Regions from separate parts of the Alteromonas sp. ABM1_013 genome, predicted to be linked through region 1. Evidence: predicted binding sites of a transcription regulator. Region 1 holds the regulator's gene; each other region holds the start of a gene.

Region 1 (7,726 bases):
CGTCACGGTGGTGACCTAATGCAATTTTCGTCGCGCCTAGTTCTTTCGCTGTGCGGTATAAAATACCACGGCGCAAACGAGAGCAAAGCGAACAAGTCGTTTTCCCTTCAGGAATCTTGTCTTTAACAATAGAGTAGGTGTCTTCTTCTACAATCTTGTAATCGACGCCTATGCTGTCTAAATACTCGGGCAAGATATGTTCAGGAAAACCAGGTTGCTTCTGGTCAAGATTTACCGCAATAATATCAAAATGAATAGGCGCAATCTTCTTTAAAAACAATAAAATATCAAGCATGGTATAGCTGTCTTTACCTCCCGATAAACACACCATAACCTTGTCGTTGTTTTCAATCATACCGAAATCGCCAATGGCCTTACCCACGTTGCGACGAAGTCGTTTCTGAAGTTTGTTGAAGTTGTACTTTTGCTTACTTTGCGCGGCGTTTAACGTCGGCGCATCAGCACTGCTTGTGCCTAAACTCATAATTAACTAGCTTGGTTTGTGATAAAGGCGCCATTATACATTAAAGCGCCTTTTCGAGACTATGGCTGTGTTGTTAAATTTATCGAGAAGCGTTAAGTATTGATTTAAGCGTGTATGATCAACTTTCAGCATTAACTGCTAAATGCGCAGTTTTTTTTCATGAAAAACGCCCATCGCCGATTCGCCATTTGTCGCCACCAAGTGACTTGGTATTTAAACGAAATTAAGTCGTTAACTACACGGTTATCGGTGATTCAAACCCATCTGGCTTAATCGCAAGTACGTCACAATTTAGTTCATCAATAACGTGCTCGGCAGTATTGCCAATAAGCGCCGCCGAAATACCAACCCGTCCCACGGTGCCTATTACAACTAACTCGGCATCGAGTGTTTTAGCCACTTGCGGGATAACTTTTTCAGGCAAGCCTTCTTTCACCACACATTTATTTTCTGGAATACCATATTTCAGCGCGTGACTACGCATTTCTTTCATATGATGATTTTTTACCGCATCGTGATACGTATCAGGGTCAAACTCTGGCACTTCAATGGCAATGTTAAGTGGAGTTGTAGGGTAGCTATTCACTAAATTAACGTTACCTTTTAGCAAAGAGGCATAATCGTTAGCGATTATCGTAAGCTTGTCGTTTAGTGCAGCATGCTCATCATCTTCACTGCCTACGTTTACTGCAGCTATAATTTCACCGCCTTCTGGCCAGTCGTGTTCTTTAACGAGCAGTACAGGGCGTGGGCACTTGCGCATTAGATGCCAGTCTGTAGGGGTAAAGATTACTGAGGCAAGGTCGTCATGTTTTTTAGTGGCTTTTACCACCAAGTCGATTTGGTTATTAAGGGCGTAATAAATAATCGACTCATAAGCACGGTTGTTCCACTCAACCACAATATCGGTCTCTGAAAAGCCTTGTTCTTTTAGCTGGGCAGATAACCATTTGGCGTGCTCTTTTGTAACGGCATCGCGCATTGATTCACGTTCGTCGGGGCTAAGCATGGTTGTCATATCGTAAGACAAATCATATACCACCATCATAGCGGTAACCGTGGCGCCGGTTTTTGACGCAAGTTCATAGGCACGGCTTAGGGCAGGCTGGTTGTCGCGTTCCGCGTCCACCACGGCAAGAATTCGTTTACACTCAATCATAACGTCTCCTCAACTACAAAGCTTTGTATGGCTGTCGACATCGATATTGTTTCAAAACAGTTTATATAAACCATTTACATTAACTATAAACGACATTTGGAAAAACGTGAGTTGTTTTGGATCAAGGCGTAAATAATTCGTTGATAAAAAAAGGGCCAATTCGAATGTTACGGGAGCTTTAACGCCCAATGGATGGATATCGTGTTACTCAGTGAGGGAATACAGTGAAATTTTAAAGATTAAAACTAAAAAGCGCGCATGTAGCGCGCTAAAGATAACAGAAGAATAAATTAACCGTTACAGACTACGCTAGGGCCATTTAACGCCTCCAACTTGGTATTTAACCGATCAAAATCCAAAATAGAGATCAATTTACCGTCTACTTTGATAATGTTTTCTTTCTGAAAACGGCTTAATAGGCGACTAATGGTTTCTATCGTTAAGCCTAAGTAGTTGCCGATTTCGTTTCGGGTCATAGTTAGGTGAAATTCTCTGTGCGAGAAGCCACGCTCTTCAAAGCGCTGAGATAAGTGTGAGATGAAATACAATAAACGCTCTTCCGCCGTACGCTTGTTTAAAAGCATGATCATGTCGTGATCTTGTTTAATTTCTGCGCTCATAAAGCTCATGATCTGATGGCGAAGCTTGGGAAATTGCACAGACATCTCATCTAGTGTGTCATAAGGCAACTCACACACCATGGCGGTTTCTAGCGCAGAAGTGTAGCTTTGATGTTTATTCTCCCGCAGGGCATCGAAACCAATAATATCACCAGGGAAGTGGAAGCCGGTGATTTGCTCTTCACCTTCTTGGTTGGTTACAAATGATTTGAAAGAGCCAGTTCTAACGGCGAAAAGCGAACGAAATTTATCGCCAGTTTGAATGAGCGTATCACCTTTGTGAAGCGGCTTTTTGCGCTCAATTATATCGTCAAGAGACTCGATTTCTGTTTTGTTCAGCGCCACCGGTAAACACAAGTGACTGAAGCTACAGTTTTGACAGTGAATAGAAAATTGGCTTCCTTTGCTCATAATACATGCTCTTTTGAAGATTACCCAATAATGATACACCCATTTTTAAACGATTGCGCCATGAATAAGATAAGCCGCATAAATGGCCATTATTACGGCAATTATTTGTCTAACGTTATTGTTTTGAAAACTGCTAACAATATACTGACTGCCTGCACTTGCTGCGAGTAGCGTTGGCAAAGTACCTAAACCGAAGAAAAACATGATGGCAGCGCCCTGCAATGCATTCCCCGCCGCTAAAGACCAAGTAAGTGTTGAATACACTAATCCACAAGGCAACCAGCCCCAAATAAACCCATAAGGAATAGCACTAAAAGGGGTTTTGAAAGGTAAAAAACGCTTAGATAACGGCTGCAGTTTAGAAAATAAACCTTTGCCTGCGTTTTCTAACACCGTTAACCCTGTCCACCATTTGCCTAAATAACAGGCCAACAACAGCAACATAATACCGCTGAGTAAAGACAGGGCATAATTGGCCAGAGGAATATAGTCTGCTGCAATTTTGCCAAGTGCGCCGGTCAGTGCGCCAGCAATGGTGTAGCTAGCTATGCGCCCCATGTTATAGGCTAGGGCGTAAGGCACTGCTGAAGCACCTTTTGGTGACACCATTCTTAGCGCTGCCACTATACCGCCGCACATGCCCACGCAGTGAACACCGCCCGCTAAGCCGATAAGAAAAGCTGAGAAGTAATTAATCCCCTCCATGCTGCCCTTGGTTTTTCTCTACTTTAGTATTCTGAAGTTGCTTGCGTTGTTCAGCGAGCTTTTTTTCTTCGGGCGGAAGATCATCGTCAAACAGTATGCTGTAACCTTGACGGTCTAAATCTTCAAACTGATTAGTTTTAACCGCCCAAAAGAATATTACGATAGCGACGGCTACTATAATGATGGCGATTGGAATTAAAACGTAAATAATGCTCATACTATTTGCCCAGAAGTCGCGTAGAGTTTGTCACTACTATGATACTGCTTAATGACATGCCAACAACCGCCATCCACGGCGAAAGTAGGCCAGATACGGCGAAAGGTAAGATCAAAACGTTGTAACCTACCGACCAACCAATATTTTGTCTTATTTTTTGCTTCACTTGATGCGCAGTTCGAATGAGTTCTGGCACAGAAAGCAGCTGATCGCCAAGCAAAATCACGTCGGCTGCAGTTTTCGCAACATCTGTAGCATTACCTACCGCTATCGCTACATCAGCACTTGCAAGAACAGGGGCGTCATTAATACCATCGCCCATCATCATAACCTTTGAGCCAGATTGCTGCATAGCTTGAACCGCTTCATATTTATGCTCTGGGGTAAGGCCCCCTTTAGCGGTAGAAATTGGTAAAGGTTTGGTGAGGGAATCAACGTTTTGCTGTGTATCGCCGCTTAGTACAGCGAGGGTATGACTTTTTGCCAATATATCGAGGGTTTCTTGGGTATCGTCACGCAGTGAGTCACGAACTTCAAAAGCCGCCATAATACGGCCTTTGACAGTAAGAAATACGTTAGCCGAGGGATAGCGCTCGATAAACGATTGCTGTGATTCGTGAACACTGAACGCTGCTGAGCCCATGGAGAAAAGCGTGTCATTAATTTCACCGCTAATTCCGCCACCTGGCGTGACCGTGAAATTTGTCACTTTGTGTACGGTGTTGCCGCTTGACGTTTTATCACCGCTAAAGTCCTTATTACCGCTAAAGGCTTTTTTGTCGCTAAAGGCTTTAGCAATAGGGTGTTCAGAGCGAGATTCTAGGGCGCGGGCGATTGATAGCGCGCTTTGGCTGTCTACGCCGTCAGCATACCAGGCGTTTGATATAGTGAACTTACCTTGTGTCAGCGTACCGGTTTTGTCGAGTGCGATAGTGTCAATGCCAGTGATTTGCTCAAGAGCATCGGCACGCTTTAGCAAAATACCTTGTCTGTTTAATTTCGCCATAGCGCAAGTGAGCGCTGATGGCGTGGCTAACCCTAGGGCGCAAGGACAGGTTGCTACCAACACGGAAATGGTGATCCAAAACGCATCATCACTGCCGTTATAAGCCCAAAAGGTGTAAGTTAACGCTGAAATCAATAATACAGCGGTCACAAAGTATCTAGAGAAATTATCGGCTATCTGTGCAGCCTTGGGCTTGCTCGCCATCGCACTTGCTTGAAGCCTTACAATTTGATTTACCAGCGCATTTTTAAGTGTTTGCGTAACCGTAATGGTAAGGCTACCGTCCTGACATACGGTACCGCCATATACAGTGCTGTTATCTGACTTTCGTACTGGGTTAAATTCACCCGTTAGCATAGATTCGTCAACCGCAGCGTTACCCTCTGTAACCAGCCCATCAATGGGGATGGTTTCACCAGGCTTAACCAGCACTACATCGTGTACCTTTAGCTGCTTTGCTAGACATTCAGTAACGCTGCCATCTGGCATTAATTTAGTCGCTGACACAGGAACATACTGCATCATATTGGCAGAGATCTGTGCGGCGCGATGACGACTGCGATGTTCTAAGAATCGGCTGAGTAACAGCAGAAAAATAAACATACAAATGGATTCGAAATACACTTCGCCTTGCTCTAATACGGTAGAACGAATACCGGCAATATAGGTACCGAATATGGCAAGCGTAACAGGTACATCCATATTAACTGTTTTAGCGCTTAGCGCTTTAGCGGCTCCGACATAGAAGGTGCTACCAGAATACAGTACAACCGGGGTAGTGAGTGTAAGGGCGACCCAATAAAAATATTGGCGGGTCTCTAACTCAATGGCGCCAAACCAATCAAAATACAGCCCCGTCATCAGCATCATAACCTGCATGGTCATAATACCTGCTAGCCCTAACTTCTTGAGGAAAGTTTTTTGCTCGCGTTTATAACTGGCTTCGTGCTCATCAGGATGAAATGGCGACCCAACATAACCAATACGTTTTAGCGTAGAAAGAATTTGGCTAAGTTTAATTTGAAACGGTGACCAAGTAACTAAAGCCCGACGCTCTTGAACATTTACAGCTACTTGCTTGATGCCTTCAACTTTCGATAATTGCTTTTCAATAAGCCAGCCACAGGCAGCGCATGTAATACCCTCAAGGGTTAGCTGAATTTGCTTATCTTGCCCTTCTTCAAACACGAACTCTTCCTGAAGGGAAGGGTCGTCGTACACCTTGAGTTTATCTAAGGTTTCCAAAATCCCATCGTCAGACTTTTGCGCAGGTTCTGTTCTAAACTGGTAATAGTCTTCTAAACCATTATTAACAATAGCTTCTGCAACGGCTAAGCAGCCAGGGCAACACATGTCGCGTTGTTGCCCCAATATGACAGTAGTGAACTTCCCATCGTCTGCGGCTGCCACAGGAAGCCCACAATGGTAACAATCGTGATTGGCCATTATGGATTGAACTTCATTTTTCCAGAATGGGGTAGATAGACGGTGTTTTGAATTTTCCAGCTATCATCAATAGGAGTGAGCGATAAGCGCCATTTACCGTCTAGGTTTTCTTCAATAAAACCGCGATAAATACCGTTGGCATCTCGACTTAGTAAAACGCTGACATCACGCTCTTCAAGCGTTACGTGATAAAAGCTCAATTTAACAGCATTACCTTCTTGAGGAATGCCCGAGTGAAATTGCAGCGCTATGCTGCCATCTTCAATGGTTAAATCGGTAGTAATATTTAAACGGCGGGCGATTGCCTCTTTGTCTAGACGTGCATTAATTGCTTTACCTTCTTTGTAGTAATCGTCTACCACAAGGCTATCTTCGGTAGAAATAGCAAGGTTTAACAACACGCCACCCATGATCAGGGTAATAATAGGAACCGCAATTAAAAACCAGGGCCAGAATTCTTTATACCAGGGTCTATTCATCGAAATCTTTTCTCGTATTTACTTCACTAGCAAGGTCGCTAACAACATATCTATTATTACTCGTGAACAAATATATTCGAACTGCATAATAACAATAAATATAGTGTAGGTAATTTGCATCGACAGCGCTGTAAATTTGTACGTAATGACACTGTCTATATTGCTGTATTTTCTCATAAAAAAAGCCCCGTAGTAACGAGGCTTTTTAAGATATTTAATGATTTAAATCATTAATCATTTGAAAGGCTGTATACATACGCTGCAACAACGTGAATTTTGTCATCACCCAAGGTTTTCTTGAATGAAGGCATTACACCGTTACGACCGTAAGTAAGCGTTTCTGTTACTGCTCTGTGGCTGCCGCCGTAAAGCCAGATGTTGTCGGTAAGGTTTGGTGCACCAAGTGCTTGGTTACCTTTACCGTCCATACCGTGACAAGCCGCACACGCTGCGAAACGTGCTTTACCTGCTTCTGCAAGCTGAGGGTCAACATCGCGACCGCTTAGGCTAAGTACGTAATTAACGACTTCCTCGATACCGTCTTCACCCATAGCGTCAAGCCATGCTGGCATTGCTGCTTTACGACCAAGCGTAAGAGTTTCAACGATTTTCGCACCTGAACCACCGTACAACCAGTCGTTGTCCGTTAGGTTAGGGAAGCCGCCATTTTGACCACGTGCATCAGAACCGTGACACTGAGAACAATTTTGTAGGAATAAACGCTGACCTACTTTATTTGCTTCTGGGTCTTTAGCCAGTTCTTCAACAGGAACTTTTGCATACGCTTCAAAGATCGGATCGAACTTCTCGGCAGCGAAATCTAGTTCACGGTCATATTCTACTAGGTAGCCTTGCTCTTTAGCGTCAATACGCGCCTGAGCTGACTCTTCTAGCGATTGAATATTTTGGTTAGAGCTCTTCCAGCCCAAAATACCTTCATACGCACCTAGGCCAGGATAAAGCGCTAGGTATAAAAAGCCCCAAACGATGGTCATGTAGAACATAATTGTCCACCAGCGAGGAAGTTGGTTATTCAACTCCTCAATACCATCAAATTCGTGGCCCATTGACTCACCTTCAGCTACGCCAGTCTTGTTAGAAAGGCACCAGCGAAGAAGGAAGTAGCAACCAATGATTAACCCTAGGGTTATCACTGAAATCCAAATTGTCCAAAACATACTCATGAGTTCGAGACTCCT
Region 2 (7,726 bases), on a different contig from region 1:
ATCGCGTCGCCATAGAAAATCGCTTTGCCAATACCCCCTCGTTCAGACTACTTAAAGATATAAAGTGGTCGCGCAACCCCACAACGTTTGATGCCTTTCGCCAACTTGCCGATGATAGAGCACCTTACTTAATTACCACTCAGCTTCTCGCACAAGAACTAAATATACTGCTTGCCAACGATAACGAAGAAACTTTGCACTTTTCAGCAAAGCCTTTAGCCAAAACGGGGTTTCAAATAGCTATCAGTAAAAATGTTGCCAGTGCTGAAAGCATTATTGCGAAATTTAACCAAGCCCTATCGGCGTTACAGAATAACGGTGAACTTAATCAGCCTCTTGCATTGGCATGGCTAACGAAAGATGTGAATGGAGATGGCGTAGCCGACTATATTGGACATAGCAGCATAACTACAACTGCGGACTTATTAGACACAGTTTACTCGCTAGATGGTAAGCCTACCTCTGAAAGCAGCATGTTTTATGTTGATGGTAAGCAATATGTATCGTTAGAAGAGGCACGCGCAGTACTCTCAGCTAAAGAAAGCTTATCGGCCCGCGAGTCACTTTTAGATAAAAGTGTCTATGAACAGCTGCTTCGCCGCTGGTAGATGAATTTTGAAAGCCTAACAGATCCTAACTCGCTGTTGGGCATCAACGGAGCCTGATTTAAGACTCTGTATTCAGGTTGTAGTCAATACAATGCCACGCAGTATGCACTTATCCGCGCGCTGAAGGCTGTCTAGACCTACAGGCGCGGTTTTCAGCTATTAGAGTGACGTTTCTGGCATGTACATTTCCAAAATAGTCAGCAACTCTTCTCCGTCAACGGGTTTAGATACGTAATTATTGAAGCCGGCTTTAAGGGCTTTAACGCGGTCTGATGTATAGGCGTATGCAGTAAGTGCCACAGCGTTGAGCTTCGCAATCTCGGGGATTTCGCTAGCTCTTATTTTTAACACTAGACCTAACCCATCCATTTCCGGCATGCCAATATCCGACAGTAATAGATCGAAAGCTTCGGGCATATCGTTTAGCTCTTTCCATGCGAGCAGCCCGTTTTTAACTACGTTGACGCGGGCACCGTTAGACTCTAAAAACAGCTTTATAAAGTCACGGGCGTCTTGCTCGTCTTCTGCTACCAAGATTCGTAAACCGCTTAAACGCAAAGACTCGGTTAAATCACTGATTTCGCTATTCTTGGTTTCGATAATGTCATCGTGCAAACTAAGAGGAGCAATAGGCAAAGATACAAAGAAAGTAGTCCCGGAATTTAGTCCATCGCTTTCGGCGCGAATTTCCCCGCCGTGCATTTCAACTAGGCTCTTTACAATAGATAAACCCAGCCCCAAGCCAAGTTTGTTATGAGAGTCTTTACCTTGGTAAAAGCGTTCAAAAACCCGGGCTATCTGATCTTGGGTCATTCCTTTACCGTTGTCTTTTACACGAAACAAGTAGTTAGAATGTTCCCTTCGCCCCCGCACATGTACGGTTCCACCTTTTGCTGTAAATTTAAGAGCGTTACTGAGCAGATTATTTATCACCTGCTTAATACGCAAATTATCACCCAGAATTTGAGTATGCTCATCTTCGCAATTGATCGACAAATGGATATTTTTACTGGCAAAGCCCGCTTCAAATGATTTAGCCACCTCAGAAATAGATGAAGCAATATTAAGTGAATGCGTGCTGAGCTTCATGGTGCCGGAGATAATGCGCGATAAATCTAAGATATCGTTAATTAACGCGGCCTGTGTAGACGCAGCGCGTTTGATAACGCCTAATGCATCGGACATTCTATCGACATTCGTCACATCCATCAGTGCTAAGTCCGTCCAACCTACGATAGAATTAAGGGGCGAACGAAGTTCATGGGAAATACTCGCCAAAAACTGATCTTTAGCTTTATCTAACTCTTCTAATTTACTAATTTGCTTATCGAGCGACGCTTTTAAGCTTAGCGCGTAAGGTATAAATAGGTGATCAAAACCTTCTATTATAAGCTGATCATCCTCGCTCCACTCTACCGACTCATCAGCAACACTTTGTAAGTACATATCAAAGGAATTACGAGGCGTTAGTACCTTACCAATATCTTTGTTTGCGGCCTCGCGGCCCGCCCATCGTATAGTTTTGTCTTTTTGCTCTCTAAACCAAACCGTGTAGTAACCAAGCTTGGCGGATACACAGGAAATATACATGCCGCGAATGCCATTAAGGTCACATTGTTCCGACACTTCTTCCGCCAACTTGCTAATAGCAATTGACTCTTCAGAGTTTGGAATGACGAATTTGTCAAGAAGGCGAGTTAATGTTTGTTCAGAGGGCGTTTTTCCTACTAAATACTTATCTACAGGGGTAATAACCGCCATACCACATGCATTGGCAACATCCAAAAGGCCTTTTTCTTTTTGGGTTATCGCCTCAAGCGGGTTAGCAAAGCCAGTAAGCTGGTGAATAATAGTGTTTAGCTTACGTTGGCGAATTTGAAACTGCTCTTTCTTTTCATGCAAGGCTTTAGTGTGTAGCTGCCACGCATAGAGATGACCGAGGGATTCGCATACCAAACGCTTTTTTTGGTCGATATATTTAGGCTCGTTATTGTGACAAGCAAGTAACCCCCAAAGTTTACCTTCAAACACAAGGGACACTGAAAACGATGAACGTATACCCATGTTTTTAAGATAAGTAATATGAACCGGCGACACTGAACGAACCATAGACATGGATAAATCCAGTGGCGGTCGCTCTGCTTCTTGCACTGTTGGCTTTAAAGCAATAGGGTTTTGTTCTACGTCAAATACGCAACGTACGCGATTTTTTAAGTACAGAGCTCGGGCTTGGCTAGGAATATCAGATGCCGGAAATTTCAAACCTTTGAAAGAGCGTGAAGCTGGTAATTTTGCTTCGCCAATTACTTCTCCGCTATAGGTTTTATCGAACTGATAAACCATCACCGAATCAAACCCTATGTAGCGCTTGAATACGCCCGCAATGGCGTCTGCGACATCACCGATAGACTCGCACCCATCCACATCAGGAAGCAATGTGCGAATATCTACGTCCATCGGTACCCATTGTTGGGCAGCTTCATAGCTAAGCTGCGGGGTAGGCTCTAATTCAATAACAAGTAAACCGTTTGAATCGAACGCGACACCGCTCCCCTCTTTTTCCCAGTTGTCTAAATGAAGCGCGTTGTCGGCAAATTTCCATTGATACGCTCGGCGCGTGTCTCCGCCTTTTACGCTTTGATAAATACTTTGAAAAGTGGGAGCATCTTCGGAAGGGGTATCTATGAGCTCAGTGATGAGAGTTTCACCCGCAATGATACTGACTTTAAATAGCTCATTAATGTTTTCACTGAACACCTGAATTTTTTTAGTTTCAGGGTCTACCGCTATAACGTAACCAAAGCTTTGAACACTTTCGATTAGGTGAATAGCTTCATCTTCGCAGTTCTGAAGCGTCTTTATCTTTTTATCTGTAACGTGCTGCATTGCCTTGGCCGAGAAATTTTGAAAGCGAACTTTCATGAGGGTTTTAATTACACAACCACGATAACAACTTATTGCAACCAAAGCATGCAATATCGTTGAAACTTTCCTAATTAACTTTTATTAAATTATCAATAAAATTTAGCTTACAAAGCACTTTATTGTTGCCTTTTTTGATCCTACACAATAAACTTTCAATAATTTCTGAAACTTCTGGAAAATAAGAATGAAAATGACGCCTTTAATTACATCTGCAGTCATGCACTTCGGCGAAATGGGAAGCCGCTGGGGTTTTAATCGTACAGTAGGGCAAATTCTTGCGCTTATTGTATTAAACGAAGAGCCCATTTCGGCACAAGAGGTTGCCGATGCGCTCAATATCTCCAGAGGCAATACCAGTATGGGTTTAAAAGAGCTTCAATCATGGCGCCTAGTAAAACAACATCACGTTCCCGGCGAGAGAAAAGAATTCTTTATTCCCGCTGGCGATATCTGGACATTAGCAAACCGGGTTTTTGAAGAGCGCAGGAAGCGCGAAATAGACCCAACAATGAGCCTGCTTCGGGATCTGCTTCTTGACGCACCTGCTAATGAAAAGGAGGCAAACGCCCAACATAAACTGAACGAAATTCATGATTTACTCGAATCAATTACTGCATGGTCTGAAGAGCTTCAAAATCTTGGACCTGAAAAGCTAAACACCTTGATGAAGTTGGGTTCTGGCGTGGGCCGTATGCTTGAGCTTAAAGACAAGCTACTTCCGGGGAAAAACAGCGTTAACTAAGGGGGCTCTCTGTGGATGCATTCTTGCTGTCTCGTTTACAATTTGCGTTAAATATTAGTTTCCATATTTTATTTCCAACCATCACCATGGCGATGGGTTGGTTTCTTTTTTATTTTAAGCTGCGCTCTAACACCTCAGGTCACCCTGTTTGGATGCGCATGTATCGTTTTTGGGTCCGTGTATTTGCCCTAAGCTTTGCATTAGGCGTGGTTAGCGGCGTCACCATGTCATTTCAGTTCGGCACTAATTGGCCTGGATTCATGGAGAAAGTGGGTAACGTGGCCGGTCCGCTCTTAGGTTACGAGGTACTGACCGCTTTTTTCTTAGAAGCCACGTTCTTGGGGATCATGCTATTTGGGATACGCCGTGTTCCTAACTGGCTACATACAGCGTCCACCCTCATTGTCGCTCTTGGCACCACAACGTCTGCATTTTGGATATTAGCGCTTAATAGCTGGATGCAAACGCCACAAGGTTTTGAAGTAATTGATGGTGTGGTTTATGCCACGAATTGGAAAGAAATCATCTTTAACCCATCTTTCCCCTATCGCTTTGCTCATATGATGTTGGCGTCTGGATTAACCGCTAGCTTCCTTATTGCCGGTCTTTCAGCATACCGTATGCTAAAAGGTGACGATAAACTTGCCCCCAAACTAGCGCTTAAAACAGCTACCTACACGGCGGCCGTGCTAATTCCTTTGCAAATTTTTGCGGGTGACATGCACGGTTTAAATACCCTTGAGCATCAACCTCAAAAAGTGGCGGCGATGGAGGGTTTATGGGAAACCACTGAAGGTGCACCTTTATTGCTTTTTGCTATTCCAGATGAAGAAAGCAAAGAGAACCACTTTGAAATTCCCATTCCCTACGGTGCAAGTTTAATTCTTACCCATGAGCTCAAAGGAGAGATAAAAGGGCTTAATGAGTTTGAGGGAGAGCACCCACCTGTAGCCCCTGTTTTCTTCGGCTTCAGAGTCATGGTAGGTATGGGCATGCTAATGCTGGCTGTTTCATGGCTTGGTAGTCTTTACCTTATTCGCAAGAAAGAATTTCCTGTGTGGCTGAAACGCACGTTTGCAGGTATGGCATTTAGCGGCTGGATAGCAACGTTAGCAGGCTGGTACGTTACAGAAATAGGTCGACAGCCTTATTTAGTGAGTGGCGTATTGAGAACCGCTGATGCTGTTACCCAATTGCCACCGGCCAATATTGCTCTGTCGTTCACGCTTTACCTCGTCATTTACACGGTGCTCTTAATCGCATACATGGGAACGCTTATGTTGATGTGTAGAAAAGCAGTGGAAATCGAGGAAATAACGACGGAAGAGCGCGAAGTAGCGAAGGCTAAGATGCAACCCTCTGAACCTGACCCAAGCACGGTATAAGGAGAGCGAACATGTTTGAAAATGTATCAGCAGAAATGCTTGGAAACATCTACGTCGGCTTACTTGGTTTATCTGTATTACTGTACGCTATTTTAGATGGCTATGACTTAGGTGTTGGCGTATTAATACCGCCAAGAAAAGAGGCTTTTCGCGACGATATGATAGCCTCTATTGGGCCTTACTGGGATGCCAATGAAACCTGGCTTGTGCTTGCCATAGGCTTGCTGCTTATCGCTTTCCCTGAAGCCCATAGCGAGTTTCTGCAAACTCTGTACTTACCTGCAACTTTCATGTTGTTAGGGCTTATTTTGCGCGGCGTGGCGTTCGATTTTCGCGCTAAAGTTGTGCAAGTGAAAAAGCGGAAATGGGATTTGGTATTTAAATACGGTTCGCTTTTAACTACGCTCGCGCAAGGTTACATGTTGGGCATTTACGTGACGGGCCTTCGCACTGATATTTGGGCTCAAGGCTTTGCTCTACTTGCGGCATTTGGAGTAACAGCGGCCTATGCATTTATTGGCTCATGCTGGTTAATACTCAAAGGCGAAGGAGAGCTTCAAGAAAAAGCATATTATTGGGCACGCCGAGGGTTGGTTGTACTGGCTGTGGGAATTACTGCAGTAAGTATCGCAAACTTAACCTTACACGATGATGTGCGAGACTTATGGCTATCAGCGCCCTGGGGCTATGTGCTATTCGCAATACCCGTAGCATGTTTTGCGCTTTTAGCCTTATGTGGCGTGTTGCTTAAAAAGCTGCCTGACGCTCAAGGTAAAGGTGAATGGCTTCCGTTCTTTATAGCCTTGCTTGTATTTTTACTTTGCTTTTGCGCATTTGGCATTAGCTACTACCCGTTTATTATACCTGGGCAGATGACGGTGATGGATGCGCTCAGTGACGCTAACTCCCTGCGCTTCTTGCTAGTCGGTGTAGTTATTGTTGTGCCTATCATTCTTGCTTATACGGCCATGGTATATAAAATTTTCTCCGGCAAGTCAGAGAAGCTTTCTTACTACTAGTATTCATTAATGGGATCCCAGCGGATCCTAATTACTCAAAACAATAGTGAACATCATTGAAAGTCAGTGGTGTTCACTTTCTATTCAGCGCTATTATGAGCGCTTATACGTTGTTAGTTTTTGCTGCCTCCAACGCTCTCCTGCCCTGTAGCGTTTTCGGCGACGACTATAACCTGCTCGGAAACTCAATCTGAAAACCTTCAGATCAAAATATGATCCTTTCTCTCGAACAATGTATACCAATGAATAGAGGGTGCTCAGTTGTACTTAGTCTATCCTTATCATGTGAACGAGATATCTAAATTGTTTAATGACAATTATTTTGTTGACATCAAACTGTAATATTACTATATTTTATTTGGGGCAATTTTTACTAGAAGGAGCCAATACTATGGAAAATGTATTCCATTCGTTCTCACGGTTCTTCAAACGCGCGCACCCCTATACAGTCGCTCATTACATCGGCCGTAAAAATGCGCAGCGTATCTTAGGATGTAAAATTAAAAAGAAATCCAAGATATTTGCCGACCAGCACGTTGAAGACCAAAATCATTAATTTATATGGGGCCCGTAAAACCGGCCCCATTTTTTTTGGCGTATTAAATGTGGTTTAAAGGGACTGAGGTTGTGTACTTAATCTGTTCCATGGCAAAGCTAGACGTAACGTCTGAAAACTCTATACCGTTAACCAATCGCTTATAAAAGTGGTCGAAGCAATCCATATCGGTGACGAGGACTTTTAGCAGATAATCGTACTCGCCAGACATACGATAACATTCAACAACTTCATCAAATGACGCAGCGTGCTTAGCGAAACTTGCTAGCCATTTTCCATCGTGCCTTCCTGCTTTCACTTGAACGAAAACCGTCATTGCAAGGCCTAACTGCTTTGCTTGCAACAGCGCCACTCGCCTAGAAATTACACCCTTATCTTCTAGCTTTTGAATGCGTCGCCAGCAGGGCGTGACCGTTAGCCCGACTTGCTCGGCGATTTCTGCAACAGGCGTATCAGCATTATTCTGAAGCATGGCCAAAATGGCTTTATCT
Region 3 (7,726 bases), on a different contig from region 1:
TGCGGTAAATGTCACTTCATTCTAGATTATCACTATGGAGGTGTATTATGTCTGGAACTTCTGAAGCAGTTACTCAGGCCACGAGACTAAGCGAAATTGGATTCCCTGAATTTACGACTAAACTCATAACCGATGTGTTTGACGCCTTAATCTCTAGCAACATCCGCCAAACCGAAGCTTATATCGAGCTTCTCCAACAAACTAGCAAATCGCTTACTTCCTTTATCAATGACACCAAAGACGATATTAGTGGTGACATGATTTTAGATTTTTTAGCACGTGCGTTACCTGCTGATGTGGACGATCAAGAGAAGGTTACCGCTGTTGAAAATAACGGAGGAAACGCCACATTAGATCAAGCACAAGCTGATGCGTTAAATAAAGCACTTGAAACCCCGGCAGAAGCGGGAGTAGCCGACAATAATCAAGTTGCTGTAGATGGTCAAAATTCGTATGACGCTATTCTAGATGCGGTAGCGAAGCGAATATCGGTGAATAAATATGACATGCTCAAAGAAATGGTCAAGCAAGGAATCTTGCGCTTGGTCATTGAGAATGGTGACATAGAAACGCGTTTAACGTTTACAACCTATGGCTCGTCTTTCAGCCGAGAAACACAAAACAAATACAACCGCAAAGCGTTTTCTGCACAAGCTCGTGCTAAAACTGGCTCTATTTTATCTCGGTGGGTCAAAGCATCGGCATCAACTAAGTATTCGAATGTGACAGTAACGACAACGAGTAAAGTTGATCAAGATAGATCAGGCTCAAGAGTAAATATTTTTGGTGGTGTGAAAATTAACTTCCGCACCGATTATTTACCGCTAGATCAGTAAGGAAACGCGCCATGTCAAACTCAGCTCTTAATGAGCTGGGTTTTGCCGAGTTTGTGGCAAAGCTCATCTCAGATACGTTTGGTGCGGTTCTCGCATCGCAAATCGAACAACAAGATAAAATATCAGAACTAAGCAGTCTATTGTCACTTTCAGACGACGAGTTTGTTGCAATATGTATGCAAGACGATGAACTTGTTTTCCAATTAGAAGAGAATCTCAAACAGCGTTATCCGTTTGATAGCGATACAGAGCACGCGGTCTACAAGGGCGCACCGTATCAAGCACCGACGCAACAAAAAGAAGAGTCCCCCCCATTTTTTAAAGACCTAGGAATTTCACTAGAGGAAAAACAGGACTTTTCAGGCAAAAAATTAACCGAAGAAGGAGCAAAGAAAGTAAAAATAGCTGTCATGCTAACGATTGCGCAAAAGCAACGGCAATTACTCTCTGATGTGTTGGTAAACGGCATTCCTAAGCTGTCTGTCGATCATGGTAAGATCAACGCTAAGCTCACTTTTAGCATGAAGGACGATGGCTCACAGGAAGAGGGGGAAGAGAGTAACTCAGCGTCAAGCAGAAATGCAACAATAAACAGAAACTTAACTCTGAGTAATTTGTCAGTAGCCAATCGTTTTGCCGGGGTTATCGATACGTCAAAATTGATTAAAACAAGGCTTAACATTACGCCAGCAAGTAATCGCGCGCCGCAAGACGCTCAAAGTAGCGCAAACATCTACAGCGAAGTAGAAATTCACTTCAAGTCCATTTTATGAGTACTTCTACTGACGTACAGAGCTTAATTTGGTTAATACATGCTGAAATGGCAACGGTAATGAATACCATAGCCGGTCAGCAGTCTAGTTTCGGTGTAGAGAGTATCCGAGTAAGAATGGGCCAGCTAACCGATGACGAAAGTAATAGTGAAGCCGCACCTCAACTTGATCTCCAACGCTACCCGCTTGCACAAGATGGGTGGTTACTAGACGTCCATTATAATGTTCACTCTATGGACACACCTTTGGTGCCAGCGAAGTGGAAAGGCTTAAAAAGCGATATTGAGGTCATTCGCCTTCAAGGCGTTGGTCCACAACTTACCAAGCGACTGCACAATTTGCAGATCTTTACCATCGATGAACTTAGTCGTATGAAAGCTGAATTAGTCAAGGCTCATGAACTGAGGCCGTATCAAACGATAGCTGCATTAGCCTTATCGTTGCCACCCATCGCATTAACTTCTGAAATCCTTAAAAACTCGCCGCTATGGTTAATTGACAATGAATCATGGTTAAGCACACAAGTGTCTTCAAAAAGCCATCTCCGAGCACTTTCTACTTGGCTGCGGCAGTTAGAGGTTTGTTTGGACAATAAGTGGCTATCTCGTGTTTCGCTAAATGAAATTGTTGGTTGAATACGCCCAATGTTTTTAGTTCAGCGAAAAATAGTCATCATTTCATTTTGTTGGTCACTACACACGATAGATAGGCGGACTTGGCTAGCGTAGGTGCTGATACTTACACGACTGTTTATAACTTAACAAAACGCCCGGCTAACAATTGACGGGCGCTAAGTGAAGTTACAATGACTAAAGTTGTTAGCCTGGCTTTTTAACCCAAGCACTACACCAGCCATCAGCGTTAACCAGCTTATTAGGGAAAATGTTACAAGGGCGATATTGTTCACCATCTGCACCCTGCACGTACATGCAGTTTGCACATTTTGCACCTTCAACGGTTGAAGACGGTGTGTAGTTTAATGCTTTCGCAGTTGGGTCATCAGCACTCAATTGTTCTTGAGCTTGTGCACGTAACGCTACACCACCTAATGTAAGACCGATAACTGTAGAGCCAGACAGTTTTAAAAAGTCACGGCGGTTTACAGATTTCATAACATTCTCCTTAAGAGATAGAAACGATAATGATTCTTTTTTATTCAGTGTCTTAAACGCAAAAACCTGCCCAAAGAGGCAGGTTTTGTGTAATGTTTAAATACTATCTCTTTTTGAAAAAAGATCGAATGAAATGTCTTATTTTCACTTGATCTAGATTAAATAAACTTCAGAGTAATAATACCCGATAGTAATTATCAGACCCTTCTATCTGCTACAAGTTCATTTTTTAGCTAGAGGGACTCCGGGTTTGGCGTAGGCAAACTGTGCAACACGCGTAGTGCTATGATAGCTATCTAATCCAGAAATACAGGCAGTGTTTGCTTTTTCTATATCGGCGTATCCGTCTTCATCAATAATGCTCTCTGGCATATGAAGCTCTTGAATTTCTCCAATAACCATTTCGGTTTCGTTAAGCAGTTTTAAATGTTGCGCTACTTTTAAGCCCATCTTGATTTCGCTTTCTTTAACAAACGGTGCACTAAATGTCTCGCTAAACTGCGGCGTTAAACCCACTGCTTCAAATTCGCTCTCATCTGGGGCGTAGCGAGCAGACGTTTGGTGCGCTTTGTCTACCCAATCAGTCGACACGTGATTTAGCGTATAAAAGCCCTGTTGCTTTATATTACTAAGGGAGTCTCGTGCCACAGTATGTGGGCGCATTATCATGCCTACAAGTGGCGGGTTAGCACCCACATGAACGATAGAGCTTACAATGGCTAAATTGTTGGTGTTTCCGTTTGTGGTACCCACTAACGTAGCCGACTTAAAGCCAGACAAGCTATTGACTAGATTAGCTCGGTATCGCTGTGCAAGCGCATCTATATCGCTGCGTGTAAACTGCTTAGTCATTTTCTCGTTCTGCCTCAATTTGAATGTCGTCACCATGCTGATAAGTGGTCAACTCTATGGGTTGGCAGCACACCTGACAGTCGAGTACTTGGACTTGACCCACATCGTTAACCTCATCTATCTCAACGTCATTAGGCGCCATACAGTAAGGGCACGAGAAGCCCATGGAACGGGTTAAGCTCATATTTTATTGCCTTATTAATCATGAATAGTGTTTATTACGTAATGCTAAGACGAGTGGATTTTCTTTGGCAAAATACCCCATTGTTTATGAAAAAACCGTGCTGAGGCAATCGCAATAGCCATTATTAAATGAAAGGCTTAATAATTAGCCCGAATAAACAGCAGCAAGGTGAATGAATAGAGGTGATGGTGTGGCAAATAAAGTAGGAAACTGCCCGTGTTGTAATAGAGAAACGCGACTTACTTATCATCATCTTATCCCGAAAAAAATGCACCGACGCACCTATTTCAAAAAGCACTTTAGCAAAGCCGAACTGCAGGACGGTATTTATATTTGTAGGCAGTGCCATAGCGGCATACATCGCTTTTATGATGAGATGACATTGGCCAAGCACTATTTTAATTTACAACGCTTACTAGATGACGAGCAGCTTTCAACGTTCTTTCAGTGGGTGTCTAAACAGCGAGTGCGTGTTTAATAAATGGCTTGGTCTAATACCGGCCAGTAGACTTTAAATACATTCGATATGGATTTAATTTGATTAACTTGGCTGTATAAATATACACTATTGGTGTTTTCATAGCCAAAGATACCTCATGCGAAAAGATTTACCGCCACGTTATTACCTCACACATTTTCACGAGTTCCTTAAGTTCTTTGAAGGTGCTAACAGCATGCTTTTGAGTGATGAGGCAGCTGATTTTGTTGAGCGCTTCAACGCATTAAACGATGATAAAAAATGTATTGTGGTGCGCGCTGCAAATCGCAAATATGCGGTTATTGACAGAACCCAGTTTAACTACGGCGAAATAACCGAGCCGCAAGCACAAATAGATTGTCTCATTGATAGCGGGTGGTTTGGCGACCTTTCGAACGCGTCGCTTAATGATATCGCCGGCGTTCTAACCAAAGATGCGTTGTTGGCGCTTCTTGCTGAATACGGCAGTACGCAGGGGCTCGCGTCTCTCACTAAGCCTAAACTCGTGACGTTACTTAATGAACATATCGGTGCTAGAGGCTGGCCAGAGAGCTTTTCGCTAAACAACTATTTAGTGTGTCTATTTGATAATGCGCTTCGCTATTTACTGTTTATCTATTTCGGTAATACCAAAAGCCGTCTGAATCAGTTTTCTATGCGCGATCTCGGTGTAATGAGAACCCGCTCCGATTCGGTAACCGATACTGCACGCTTTGAAAGTAAAAGCGATGCGCAAGCAGCTTGGTTTTACGCCAACCACTATAGCCAGCTAGCCTTTTATAACAATGATATGTTACTTGCCTTAGCGGATAGTGATTTCCCTGCTACAGAAGGTGTGTCAGCCAGTTTCTATCGCGATCAGCTGCTTTACGCACTTGGGCTTAAAGTGTTGGCTTTCGATAGGGCCAAAGGGTTAGACATTTTAAAACTAGCGCAAAGCGATAAAGCGAAAGAAAAGTGGCTAAGAGAGAGCTATAAAGACGGACAAGAAGATGACGTCAAACAAGCTCTTGAGGGCATTATTGATAATCCTCAATCTGATACGCTATTAGCGTTTGCCGAAGATTTTTATGCCCGTAAATACCATAAAAAGCGTACCAGTACCGTTACCGATATGCTACGAAATGCAAGCAGGTCGTTAGATATTGATGTAAGCCAAAATCAGCAGGTAGAACGCGGCGTATTGGCCCATTATGCAAGGCAAGGCGTAGAAGGCTGGCGCACAGAAAACCGTTTGTGGCGAAGTTTATTCGGTCTTACTTTTTGGAAGCAACTTTACGAAGAAGATACGCTGGTTACTGAGTTCGATCGCAGGCCATTATCGCTTAAGCAAAATAACTTTTACGCCAAGTTTGAGCAAAGTATTGAAGCACTGCTGCTTGCCCTTGATAGCAAAGAGAAACTGCGCTTTCACATTCATAAAATGGCCACAATGCACTATGGCAAAGTGAACAGCCTGTTTATGTGGTCAAGCCATTTGCTTACGCCTTTAGAGGCTCTGATAGAACACGGTTCTCTCGACAGTATCTATGCTTTACTTCGCATGATGTGTAAAGATTTTGAAAGCCTGCGCGATGGTTTCCCCGACATTATGGTGTTTGACGGCGCGCTTCGCTTTGAAGAAATTAAAGCGCCGGGCGATCAGCTTCGCCGTAACCAATTGGTTTCCATTCAGCGTTTGCAGCAAGCTGGTTTTGATGTTGCGGTAACAACCGTAAAATGGATACGCGACCCTGCACAGCCTTATGTTGTGGTAGATATAGAGACCACAGGGGGCAACAACAGTTATAACCGTATTACCGAAATAGGCATGGTTAAATTAGTCGGCGGTGAAGAGGTAGACAGACTTCAAACCTTGTTGAATCCGCAGCGCAGAATTCCTAGTAATATAACACGTCTTACCGGGATTTCAGATGACATGGTGGCAGACGCGCCGCTTTTTGCTGAAGTTGCAGATCAGGTGGCGCGCTTTACTGAAGACGCTGTGTTTGTTGCCCATAACGTGAACTTTGACTATGGGTTCATTAAACAAGAGTTTGCGCGGTTAGAGCAGCATTTTAGGCGACCAAAAATGTGCACAGTTCGCGAAATGCGCCGCACTTATCCAGGGTTGCCCTCGTACTCTTTGGCTAACCTAACCAAGCACTTCCATATCGAAATGGAGCAGCACCACCGCGCGTTAAGTGATGCCAAGGCTGCTGCCGAGTTGTTAAAGCTAGCGTTTGAGAAAGATGATGAATCGACGAGTCTGTCAGCGAATTAATAACGTTGTTATTAAACTTTTTAGCATATGGGCACTGAACAAAATGCGCGTAAACTCAGTATTGAGTTGAGTTATAACGTGCATATTGAGATGTAAAACATGGCATTAACTGAAGAACAAGAATCACGAGTTATTGAAATGGCGTGGGAAGATCGTACGCCGTTTGAAGCAATTGAACGTTTATACGGGCTGCCGGAAAAAGACGTGATAAAGCTTATGCGTAAGAACCTTAAACAAAAAACCTTTAAAAACTGGCGTGAGCGCGTGTCGGGCAGAAAAACTAAACACGCGAGCTTGCGCCCAGAAGGAGTGGATAGGGGTTATTGTCCTTCGCAGTACAAATATAAAAGTGCCAATAAGTAATTTTGATAAGTATTTGTTTGGCGTTACCAGTCTGACAACGTGAATTAGCCCAAGTTACTTCTTTGGCGGAGTAATAGTGGTTATAGGTAAAAGAAACGCGGTTAGTTCTTGGCGCAAAGGCGTTGGGAAGACAACCGTGTTTTCTGATTGCAGAATGCTCTTCGCATGGTGAACCTGACGTAAAAGATTTTGGTAGGTTTCATCATTTTGCTGCAATGCTTCAACCTTACTCATCATGAGTTCTATAAACTCGGCAGTGGATAAATCGTCGTGCTGCCTAATTTCAAAAGCAAGCGCTTTGAGAACATAGGCCTCCCACTCTTTTCTGTAGCTCTCTTTTAAGCGTTCAGGGTATATCGCCAAATCTGCAATATCTTGCGCTAAATCTACAATATCAAGTGGAGCATCGAATAAAACCCGAAATGCAAGAAGCACTTCATCAGAAAGGCGAGAAATGGGAAGTTTTTCTTTGAACTGAGCGTAGCGGCTTGGCACAAGAACACCTTTTTGTTGCGGGTAAAACTTATAGCTTTTTAGCCATGGACCTAATAATCCTGACTAACTAACTTCGCCTAATTTTAGTAAAACCAATAGCTGGATGAAAGTAGGCTAGGTTAAAAATACGTAATCTGAAATAACTGAACGTATTGGCAGACCAGCTCGTAATCTATTATGCACTGTTAAAGTGTGTACGCGTTCTTGCTGTTTGGCCCATCGTTTGATGGGCCTTTTTTATTTGTCTTAGCCGTTCTTATGCTATCGGTTGTTTTAACGAACTGACGAACGTCAGTCACTTAACTCTCAAAGGAAAGCTTTACGCCGGCCAGTAACCGACTCACGCTATCTACAACATCCGCTCTGACAA
Region 4 (7,726 bases), on a different contig from region 1:
CTTACTTCAGGAGGCTTGCTGTTTTGCTTTTCCCCCGAAGCGGATGCGCATTTTAGGGAAATGAGCGCTCACGTCAACACTTATTTTAAAAAAAGTGTCATATTAGCTTTGAACGCTCAAATTACCCACAACATGAGCTTTATTTGAACAATCTGAAGCTCTAAATCTAAAACACTGGTATCTATTTAGCTATAAGAATGTATTTATCGAACCGTTATATATATATCTGTTCGGTTCCTCACATTAGCTTTAAGTTAGTAAAAAAGAATAATTTCATGCGCATGCCACAATCCTTTTTAATCAGTCATATGATTCATAATGATTAACAGCGGCAGTGTCATTACTCCCCACACTTAGATAAACTACGGGAAATAACCTGCCGATACTTGCTTTCAATTTTGTCAGTATATAAGCATCTGTTAGCGGGGAGTTGGATACGTAATATCAATATTGCTTAACTACATTATATAGAGGTCTATCACGCATTATGAAAACGAGCGTCATTTTTACAACTTATAATTCACCCGCGTGGTTAGAGAAAGTACTATGGGGTTTCTTCGAACAAACCGCAGATAACTTCGAAATTGTTATTGCGGACGACGGCTCTCGTGAAGACACTAAAGCACTTATCCAACGTCTGAAGCAAGACACAGATATACCTATCAAACACGTTTGGCAAGAAGACGATGGTTTCCAAAAGTGCCGTATCCTTAATAAAGCTATTGTAGCCTCTGAGGGCGAATACTTAATTTTCACAGATGGCGACTGCATTCCTCGAAACGACTTTGTAGAGCAACATCTAAGACTATCAGAGAAAAATACCTATCTTTCTGGTGGGTATTTCAAATTACCCATGAGTGTAAGTAAAGCAATCACACGTGAGGATATCGTAAGTCAGCGAGCATTCAATGTGGATTGGTTAGTTAGTAAAGGTTTAAAAAAGACGCATAAAACGATGAAGCTCACTGCAAGAGGAGCCTGGGCAGAGTTTTTAAATAAGATAAGCCCAGCTCGCCCGACTTGGAATGGACATAGCGCTTCATGTTACAAAGAGCACATTCTGGCCGTAAACGGTTTTGAGGAAACTATGCAATATGGTGGTCAAGATTGTGAATTTGGCGATCGGTTAGTTAACTATGGCCTAAAAGCTAAACGCATACGTTATTCCGCTGTGTGCATACACCTTGACCATAAACGTGGATATGTTACACCAGAAATGCTGCAGAGAAGCAAAGCAATACGTGAAGATACTAAAAAGAATAAAGTAATAAAAGCACGTGTAGGAATAGAAGAATCATCACAGTAAAACGGTAATAAACAAGAGTTGCTCTAATGCATAAACCAATTGATAGTTTCAAGGGTGTCTCACCTACTTTAGGAAAGAATGTCTATATTGACGACTCGGCAAGAATTGTCGGTGATGTAGTATTAGAAGATGATGCTAGTATTTGGCCATTGGTTGCTGCGCGCGGTGACGTGAACAAGATTCGTATTGGCGCCCGTTCTAATATTCAAGATGGCAGTGTTTTACACGTTACCCGTAAATCAGAGGAAAACCCCAACGGGTTTCCACTTATTATTGGTGACGACGTTACTGTAGGGCACAAATGTATGCTGCATGGCTGCCAATTAGGTAATCGTATTCTGGTCGGTATGGGCGCTATTGTAATGGATGGTGTTGTTGTTGAAGACGATGTGTTTATCGGCGCAGGTACATTAGTACCGCCAAACAAAAGATTAGAGAGCGGATTTCTTTATGTAGGAAACCCCATGCAAAAGAAAAGGCCACTCAACGACGCTGAAATGGCATTTCTAAAACAGTCTGCCGTGAACTATGTGGTATTAAAAGATGAGTACCTAGAAGAAGCGAACTAGTTTCGCTTCTCACTTTGCTCAACAATATCTCTAACCTGTTTCACAATGTCCGAGGTATCGGGGCGCTTTTGTGTCCATATATAGAAAGCTTCTGCCGCTTGCTCAACCAGCATCCCTAACCCATCTATTTGCGTTTTGACACCAAGCTCGGCCGCATCTCTCATAAACCGCGTGGGCGAGTTTTTATATACCATGTCGTACACCACTTCACAGTGTTGTAAAACACCATCAGTTAAACTACACGGCAACTCGTTGCTTAGACTAGCAGCTGTTGAATTGATAATAATATGAGGTGCTATCGTTGCGATATCTTCTAGGGACACGACCTGCACTTTAGCGTTAGACGCGGCTCTTGCGACTTCCTCAGCTTTTGCTTTCGTTCTGTTCGCAATAATTAGTGAAGCAGCACCCGCTTTTAATAACGGAGAAATAACACCACGGGCTGCACCGCCGGCACCGATAAGCAACACGCGCTTATCTTTAATCTCCACGCCGCTATTTAGTAAATCGTTTACTAACCCAACACCGTCTGTGTTGAACCCTAATAGTTCACCAGTGTCACTATTCATTAGGGTATTAACAGCTTGTGCATCTTTAGCTGCTTGGTCATCTACCTTTGCTAAGTTGAATGCATCAAGCTTAAAAGGCATGGTGACGTTACAACCTACAGCGCCTTCCTGAGCTAAAAACGCGTTGGCGGCATCTACAAAACCGTCTACTGGCGCAAGTATCTTTTCATAAGAAATCTTTTCTCCAACTTGATCAGCAAACATTTGATGAATAGTTGGTGATAAACTCTGTGCAATAGGATTTCCGAATACAGCGAATTTTTTCATGGGAATACGAGACTTATTTAATATAAAGAAGAAAAGCGATAGTCGTGCTTCGCAGAGTACACCATATGAACGTATAGGTGGAGAGGAGAAAGTACGGGAATTAGCAAATACGTTTTACGACATTATGGAGACCGACCCATTAGCAAATGAACTACTTGCTATTCACCCTCAGCCATTAGACAGAATTCGTCATGTATTCTTTTTATATTTGAGTTTATGGCTGGGTGGTCCTGATGATTATCAGCAGCAATTTGGACACCCCCGTTTGCGTGCACGCCACCTTCCCTACACAGTAACACCAGAGTTAAAAGCACAGTGGATGTATTGTATGCGAAAAGCCATGTTTAAAACGGTAGAAGATATCGCTTTAGCTCAAAAGTTGATAGACGCACTTGATCAACTCGCCAATCACATGGTGAATACAAAATAAAAAAGCGCGTTGAAAGGATTAACCTTTTAACGCGCAACTCCCCTGTTACTGTCTACGCTCTTTATGGCGCATAAAGTAGTGCAATTGTGAAAGCCTCATAGTTAGTAAGGCGTGAAACTAATAATTAGAATGTGTAACCCACCGATAAGGTATACACCCAAGGGTCTATTTCAATATCACTTACCTTTCCAGCAGCATCACCCACTTTAAAGGTGGCTTCGGTATCAATATCAATAAAGCGAACCGAAGCGTTTACATGCCACTTGGTATCTATTTGATAGTCCATACCGACCTGAGCTGATACACCAAATGAATTATCAAGGGATAGGTCGCTTAAGCCAGCTGTTTCATTCGCACCTGTAAACTCTTCATCAAAGATAAAGGTATAGTTGATACCTGCACCAATGTACGGCTGAAATGCAGAGCTGGCATCATTAAAATAGTAGTTTGCGGTAAGCGTAGGTGGAAGATGTGTGACTTCACCAAGCTGATTCCCCGTCCCTAAGGGATCAGCAACAGAAAAATTAACGTCGTGCTTAAAGGGCGTTGCGGCAAGCAGCTCAATATTAATATTGTCAGTAATAAAGTACGCTACATTTAAACCTAACTGAGTATCGTTATCGATATTAAGGGCCACGCCAAGATCAGTTCCACCCGCTACGATGTTAGAAGTCGATTCGTCAGGAGCAACGGTAGTAAGACCGCCACGAACAATCCAGTCGCCCTGTTGATGAGCGTTAGCTAGAGGTGAAAGTGCAGCAAGTGTAAGACAAAGTGCAGATGCAGATAAAAAGTGTTTGCGCATGATGTGTCTCTTTTGTGTTTAACTAAGATGGCGCTACTTTACGCCCTTGGTTAAGAGAAACATTGATCCAGCGCAAGCTTGATAACTCACTGAAACAAAGATGATATTCGGACTTGATGCAGATCAAAAAAACGCCGCATTGATGTTAATGCGGCGTTTTTTAGTCATTGAAGATGAGTGCTGTTATAGACGGTACGCTTTAGAATTTAAGCGCAGCCTTAGTTAACTAATTGATCACCAGTCAGTAGGCTTTAACCAGTCAGTTAACTTAGCTTCAGCGCTACCCGGTGCGGGTGTATAGCAATACTCCCAGCGGGCTAACGGCGGCATCGACATTAAAATAGACTCTGTGCGCCCTCCGGTTTGTAATCCAAACAGGGTACCCCGGTCGAATACTAAATTGAATTCGACGTAGCGACCTCGGCGATAAAGTTGGAAATCACGCTCTCTTTCGCCGAAATCGGTTTGCTTACGACGTTCAACAATAGGAACGTAAGCATCGATGAAGCCATTACCAACAGCCTGCATAAACGCAAATGACTGTTCAAAGCCCCATTCATTCAGGTCGTCAAAGAATAAACCGCCCACTCCGCGAGTTTCATTGCGATGCTTTAAGTAAAAGTAGTCGTCGCACCACTTTTTATACTTAGGATAAACATCATCGCCAAACGGCTTACATAATTTCTTCGCGGTATCATGCCAGTGCACAACGTCATCTTTGAACGGATAAAACGGCGTTAAGTCAAAACCACCACCAAACCACCAGATAGGTGCTTCACCTTCTTTTTCCGCAATGAAAAAGCGAACATTAGCGTGTGACGTTGGGACATACGGGTTATGTGGGTGAATAACAAGTGACACGCCCATTGCTTGAAAATTTCTTCCCGCAAGCTCAGGACGATTTGCCGTTGCTGATGCAGGCATTTGGCTGCCAAACACGTGTGAAAAATTAACGCCGCCTTGCTCAATCACCGCACCGTTTTTTAAGACTCGAGAGCGACCACCGCCGCCTTCTTCACGCTGCCAACTATCCTCGACAAACTGACCTTTCCCGTCGGCGAGCTCGAGGGTTTGGCAAATTGTGTCCTGAAGTCCTAGTAGATAGCTTTTTACTTGTTCTATTACTTCAGCGGCATTTTTACCGTCCACTAATTCTGCTGACGTCATGCTCTTATTACCTCTGCTGTGTCACCATCGCGAATGGTACTGGGTTTAGTTGCACCACCTACTGCACCGTCAACGTAGAAAACGGAATCAGCGAATACGGCTTTTGCTTCTTCAGTGGTGATGGCTGGCGGTTGACCTGTTAGGTTAGCACTTGTAGAAACAAGTGGCTTCCCTAACTTATTGCACAGCTCAACTACTACTGGATGATTAGTTACGCGCACAGCTATTTTATTATGCTTGCCGGTTAACCAAACAGGCGCCGATGTCGACTTAGGTAATAGCCATGTATTAGGGCCAGGCCAGCTAGAGAAAATATCGGTGCGTCGGTGTGGTCGTATGGCGTTGTCGTTGACATACGGCAATAGCTGACTGTAATTGGCAGCTATTAAAATAACGCCCTTTTCTACCGGTCGTTGTTTTATCTCTAACAGCGCATTTACCGCTGCTTCATTGTCTGGGTCACATCCAATGCCCATTACCGCTTCGGTTGGATAAACGATTAAACTTCCCGCTTCAAAAGCGGCAACAACAGGGTCTACTTCAGACGAATTAGCCTCAACGGGTGTAAACGTATTCACGTTCCCATTTTGGGTATCAGACATGGTTTTGATCTCTACGTATAGTTCTTCGTGTAGTTCTTTGTATAGTTACTTTTTAAAGCCACAAGTAGGCTGAGGGCACTGTAACTGTCCCTTTTTATCTATCAATACTCCCCAACCGCAGTCTGGGCAGCTTTCATTTACCGGCGTGAAATTTAGCACATATCGACATTGTGGATAATGGTTGCACGCAAAAAACTGTTTACCGTATTTGTTAGTACGCGAGATCAGGTGCCCTTTCTTACATTTTGGGCAATCTACCAAGGTGTCTTCTTTTTCCTTAATAGGCTCTATGTGATGGCACGTAGGAAAATTTGTACAGCCAATAAACATACCAAACCGCCCTTTTTTTATAGCAAGGTCAGAATCACATTCGGGACAAGCTATACCATCTAAGGTTTTAAGAATAGTGGTTTGTTTATCGTGAAGCGGCTTACTGAAATTACATTCAGGGTAGCCCGTACACCCAATGAAAGGGCCTGATTTACTGTTCTTTATATGAAGGGGCTTGCCGCACTCGGGGCAGTCTCCGAAGTTGTCATCTAGAGCATGCTCGTGCGCTGAAAAAAGTGAGTGGTCTATTTTAGACATGTATTAGACGTTAAGGCCTTAACGCGCTGCGATTTCACAGCGCATTTTTTAAATAAAGATTCAAATATCAGTGACTACGACTGCATTAATGCAGCACGCCATCTGGCTCTTCGAACAAAAGATCTTCCATTTGCGCGTAGGCTTTCTCTTTGCCAGGTACGTTGAATAGTACCATTAGCACAACCCACTTCAGGTCTTCTAAACAGAATTCATTGGAATCGATTTCCATAACCCGGTCTATCACCATCTCACGCGTAGACGCATCTAGTACATTAACCTGTTCTAAGAACATAAGAAAACCGCGACATTCCACATCTAAACGCATCTGTTCTTCGTGGGTGTAAATGCGGCTTAAGCTGGTGCTAATCCCTTTACAAAAATACGGTTTTATATCCGTTTCCTGCAGAGCCGCTAGCTTTTCTAACCATGCGAGGGCTTTATAAATCTCATCGTGATGGAAACCTGCGCGCACAAGCTCTTCCGTTAACTCGTCTTGATCAACACGAATTTCCGTTTCACTGTGAATGAAGTTTTCAAACAGATACATGAGGATATCGAACATATTATTTTCCCCTCAATTTAACGTAACCACCAGGGACAGCGGCTACTAAACCACGCAACTCATATTCTAATAATGATGCCATTGCTTGCGATACTGATAAGGCATTGCGCTGGGCTATAACATCAATAGCGGTGATGTCATAATCCACACTAGCTAATAATTTATCGGTTGCCAAGCTATTCGCTGCACTTTTTTCGTTTTGCTCGTTAACATCCAAGCCCAGTTGTTCAGGCTGAAGACCAATTTCATCAAGAATATCGTTAATATTAATTACTAATTTGGCGCCCTGTTGGATTAACCAATGGCAGCCTTCCGAGTACGCGTGAAAGATACTACCAGGCACAGCGAATACTTCTCGCCCCATATCTGCGGCCAAATTCGCAGTTATCAAGGTGCCACTCTTAATTTTTGCCTCTACCACCAAGGTTCCAAGTGATAATGCTGCGATAATTCGGTTTCTTCTAGGAAAGTGCCAAGGCTTAGGCCCCTGCCCCGGAAAGAACTCTGTGACGGTAACGCCTTTGTCATTATTTATTTCTTCGTAGAGCTTGTGATTTTTCGCGGGGTAGACCTTTTCAGGCCCCGTCCCCATTACTGCGATTGTCCCTGCGTTACCACACAAAGCGCCTTGATGCGCTGCACTATCAATGCCCATAGCAAGGCCGCTTGTTACTGCAACCCCATTACTAGACAACCCTACTGCAAATTCACTGGCGATACGCTTACCCTGAATGCTAGCCCTTCTGCTACCCACAATGGCAATTTGCGGGCTCGACAACAAAGTACTATCCCCCGTTGCAAATAGCACTAGGGGTGGACTGTCCAATTGCTTTAACGATTGGGGGTAGTATGAAGACGAAT

What was found. The regulator FNR, encoded in region 1, switches genes on or off when oxygen is low (the NO sensors DNR and NnrR bind a similar motif). The targets are predictions, from matches to a motif close to TTGATCTAGATCAA.
Region 2: ACXAGK_RS12260 (GbsR/MarR family transcriptional regulator) is a predicted target of FNR. The motif match lies at 3,665-3,678, and genes of this name have one in related genera.
Region 3: ACXAGK_RS13730 (high-potential iron-sulfur protein) is a predicted target of FNR. The motif match lies at 2,870-2,883, and genes of this name have one in related genera.
Region 4: ACXAGK_RS14655 (OmpW family outer membrane protein) is a predicted target of FNR. The motif match lies at 4,060-4,073, and genes of this name have one in related genera.

The regions. Positions count from the first base shown of each region.
Region 1 covers NZ_JBSWXH010000003.1:799,652-807,377, reverse strand. Annotated here, with positions in the region: gene ttcA (tRNA 2-thiocytidine(32) synthetase TtcA) at 1-484, opposite strand, end outside; gene uspE (universal stress protein UspE) at 720-1,643, opposite strand; gene fnr (fumarate/nitrate reduction transcriptional regulator Fnr) at 1,934-2,674, opposite strand; gene ACXAGK_RS11800 (sulfite exporter TauE/SafE family protein) at 2,720-3,379, opposite strand; gene ccoS (cbb3-type cytochrome oxidase assembly protein CcoS) at 3,366-3,596, opposite strand; gene ACXAGK_RS11790 (heavy metal translocating P-type ATPase) at 3,598-6,048, opposite strand; gene ACXAGK_RS11785 (FixH family protein) at 6,048-6,527, opposite strand; gene ccoP (cytochrome-c oxidase, cbb3-type subunit III) at 6,758-7,711, opposite strand.
Region 2 covers NZ_JBSWXH010000004.1:75,929-83,654, forward strand. Annotated here, with positions in the region: gene ACXAGK_RS12250 (substrate-binding periplasmic protein) at 1-608, shown strand, start outside; gene ACXAGK_RS12255 (ATP-binding protein) at 768-3,494, opposite strand; gene ACXAGK_RS12260 (GbsR/MarR family transcriptional regulator) at 3,718-4,275, shown strand; gene ACXAGK_RS12265 (cytochrome ubiquinol oxidase subunit I) at 4,287-5,660, shown strand; gene ACXAGK_RS12270 (cytochrome d ubiquinol oxidase subunit II) at 5,672-6,679, shown strand; gene ACXAGK_RS12275 (hypothetical protein) at 7,071-7,235, shown strand; gene ACXAGK_RS12280 (Lrp/AsnC family transcriptional regulator) at 7,279-7,726, opposite strand, start outside.
Region 3 covers NZ_JBSWXH010000004.1:411,005-418,730, reverse strand. Annotated here, with positions in the region: gene ACXAGK_RS13745 (hypothetical protein) at 48-836, shown strand; gene ACXAGK_RS13740 (hypothetical protein) at 848-1,609, shown strand; gene ACXAGK_RS13735 (hypothetical protein) at 1,606-2,244, shown strand; gene ACXAGK_RS13730 (high-potential iron-sulfur protein) at 2,428-2,721, opposite strand; gene ACXAGK_RS13725 (flavin reductase family protein) at 2,944-3,573, opposite strand; gene ACXAGK_RS13720 (zinc ribbon domain-containing protein) at 3,566-3,757, opposite strand; gene ACXAGK_RS13715 (hypothetical protein) at 3,948-4,235, shown strand; gene ACXAGK_RS13710 (exonuclease domain-containing protein) at 4,354-6,498, shown strand; gene ACXAGK_RS13705 (TIGR03643 family protein) at 6,598-6,861, shown strand; gene ACXAGK_RS13700 (hypothetical protein) at 6,916-7,356, opposite strand; gene ACXAGK_RS13695 (hypothetical protein) at 7,656-7,726, opposite strand, start outside.
Region 4 covers NZ_JBSWXH010000004.1:615,675-623,400, reverse strand. Annotated here, with positions in the region: gene ACXAGK_RS14675 (glycosyltransferase family 2 protein) at 488-1,306, shown strand; gene ACXAGK_RS14670 (gamma carbonic anhydrase family protein) at 1,333-1,875, shown strand; gene aroE (shikimate dehydrogenase) at 1,872-2,711, opposite strand; gene ACXAGK_RS14660 (group II truncated hemoglobin) at 2,710-3,141, shown strand; gene ACXAGK_RS14655 (OmpW family outer membrane protein) at 3,266-3,946, opposite strand; gene hemF (oxygen-dependent coproporphyrinogen oxidase) at 4,181-5,113, opposite strand; gene tsaC (L-threonylcarbamoyladenylate synthase type 1 TsaC) at 5,110-5,715, opposite strand; gene ACXAGK_RS14640 (DNA topoisomerase family protein) at 5,761-6,303, opposite strand; gene ACXAGK_RS14635 (DUF494 family protein) at 6,389-6,865, opposite strand; gene dprA (DNA-processing protein DprA) at 6,867-7,726, opposite strand, start outside.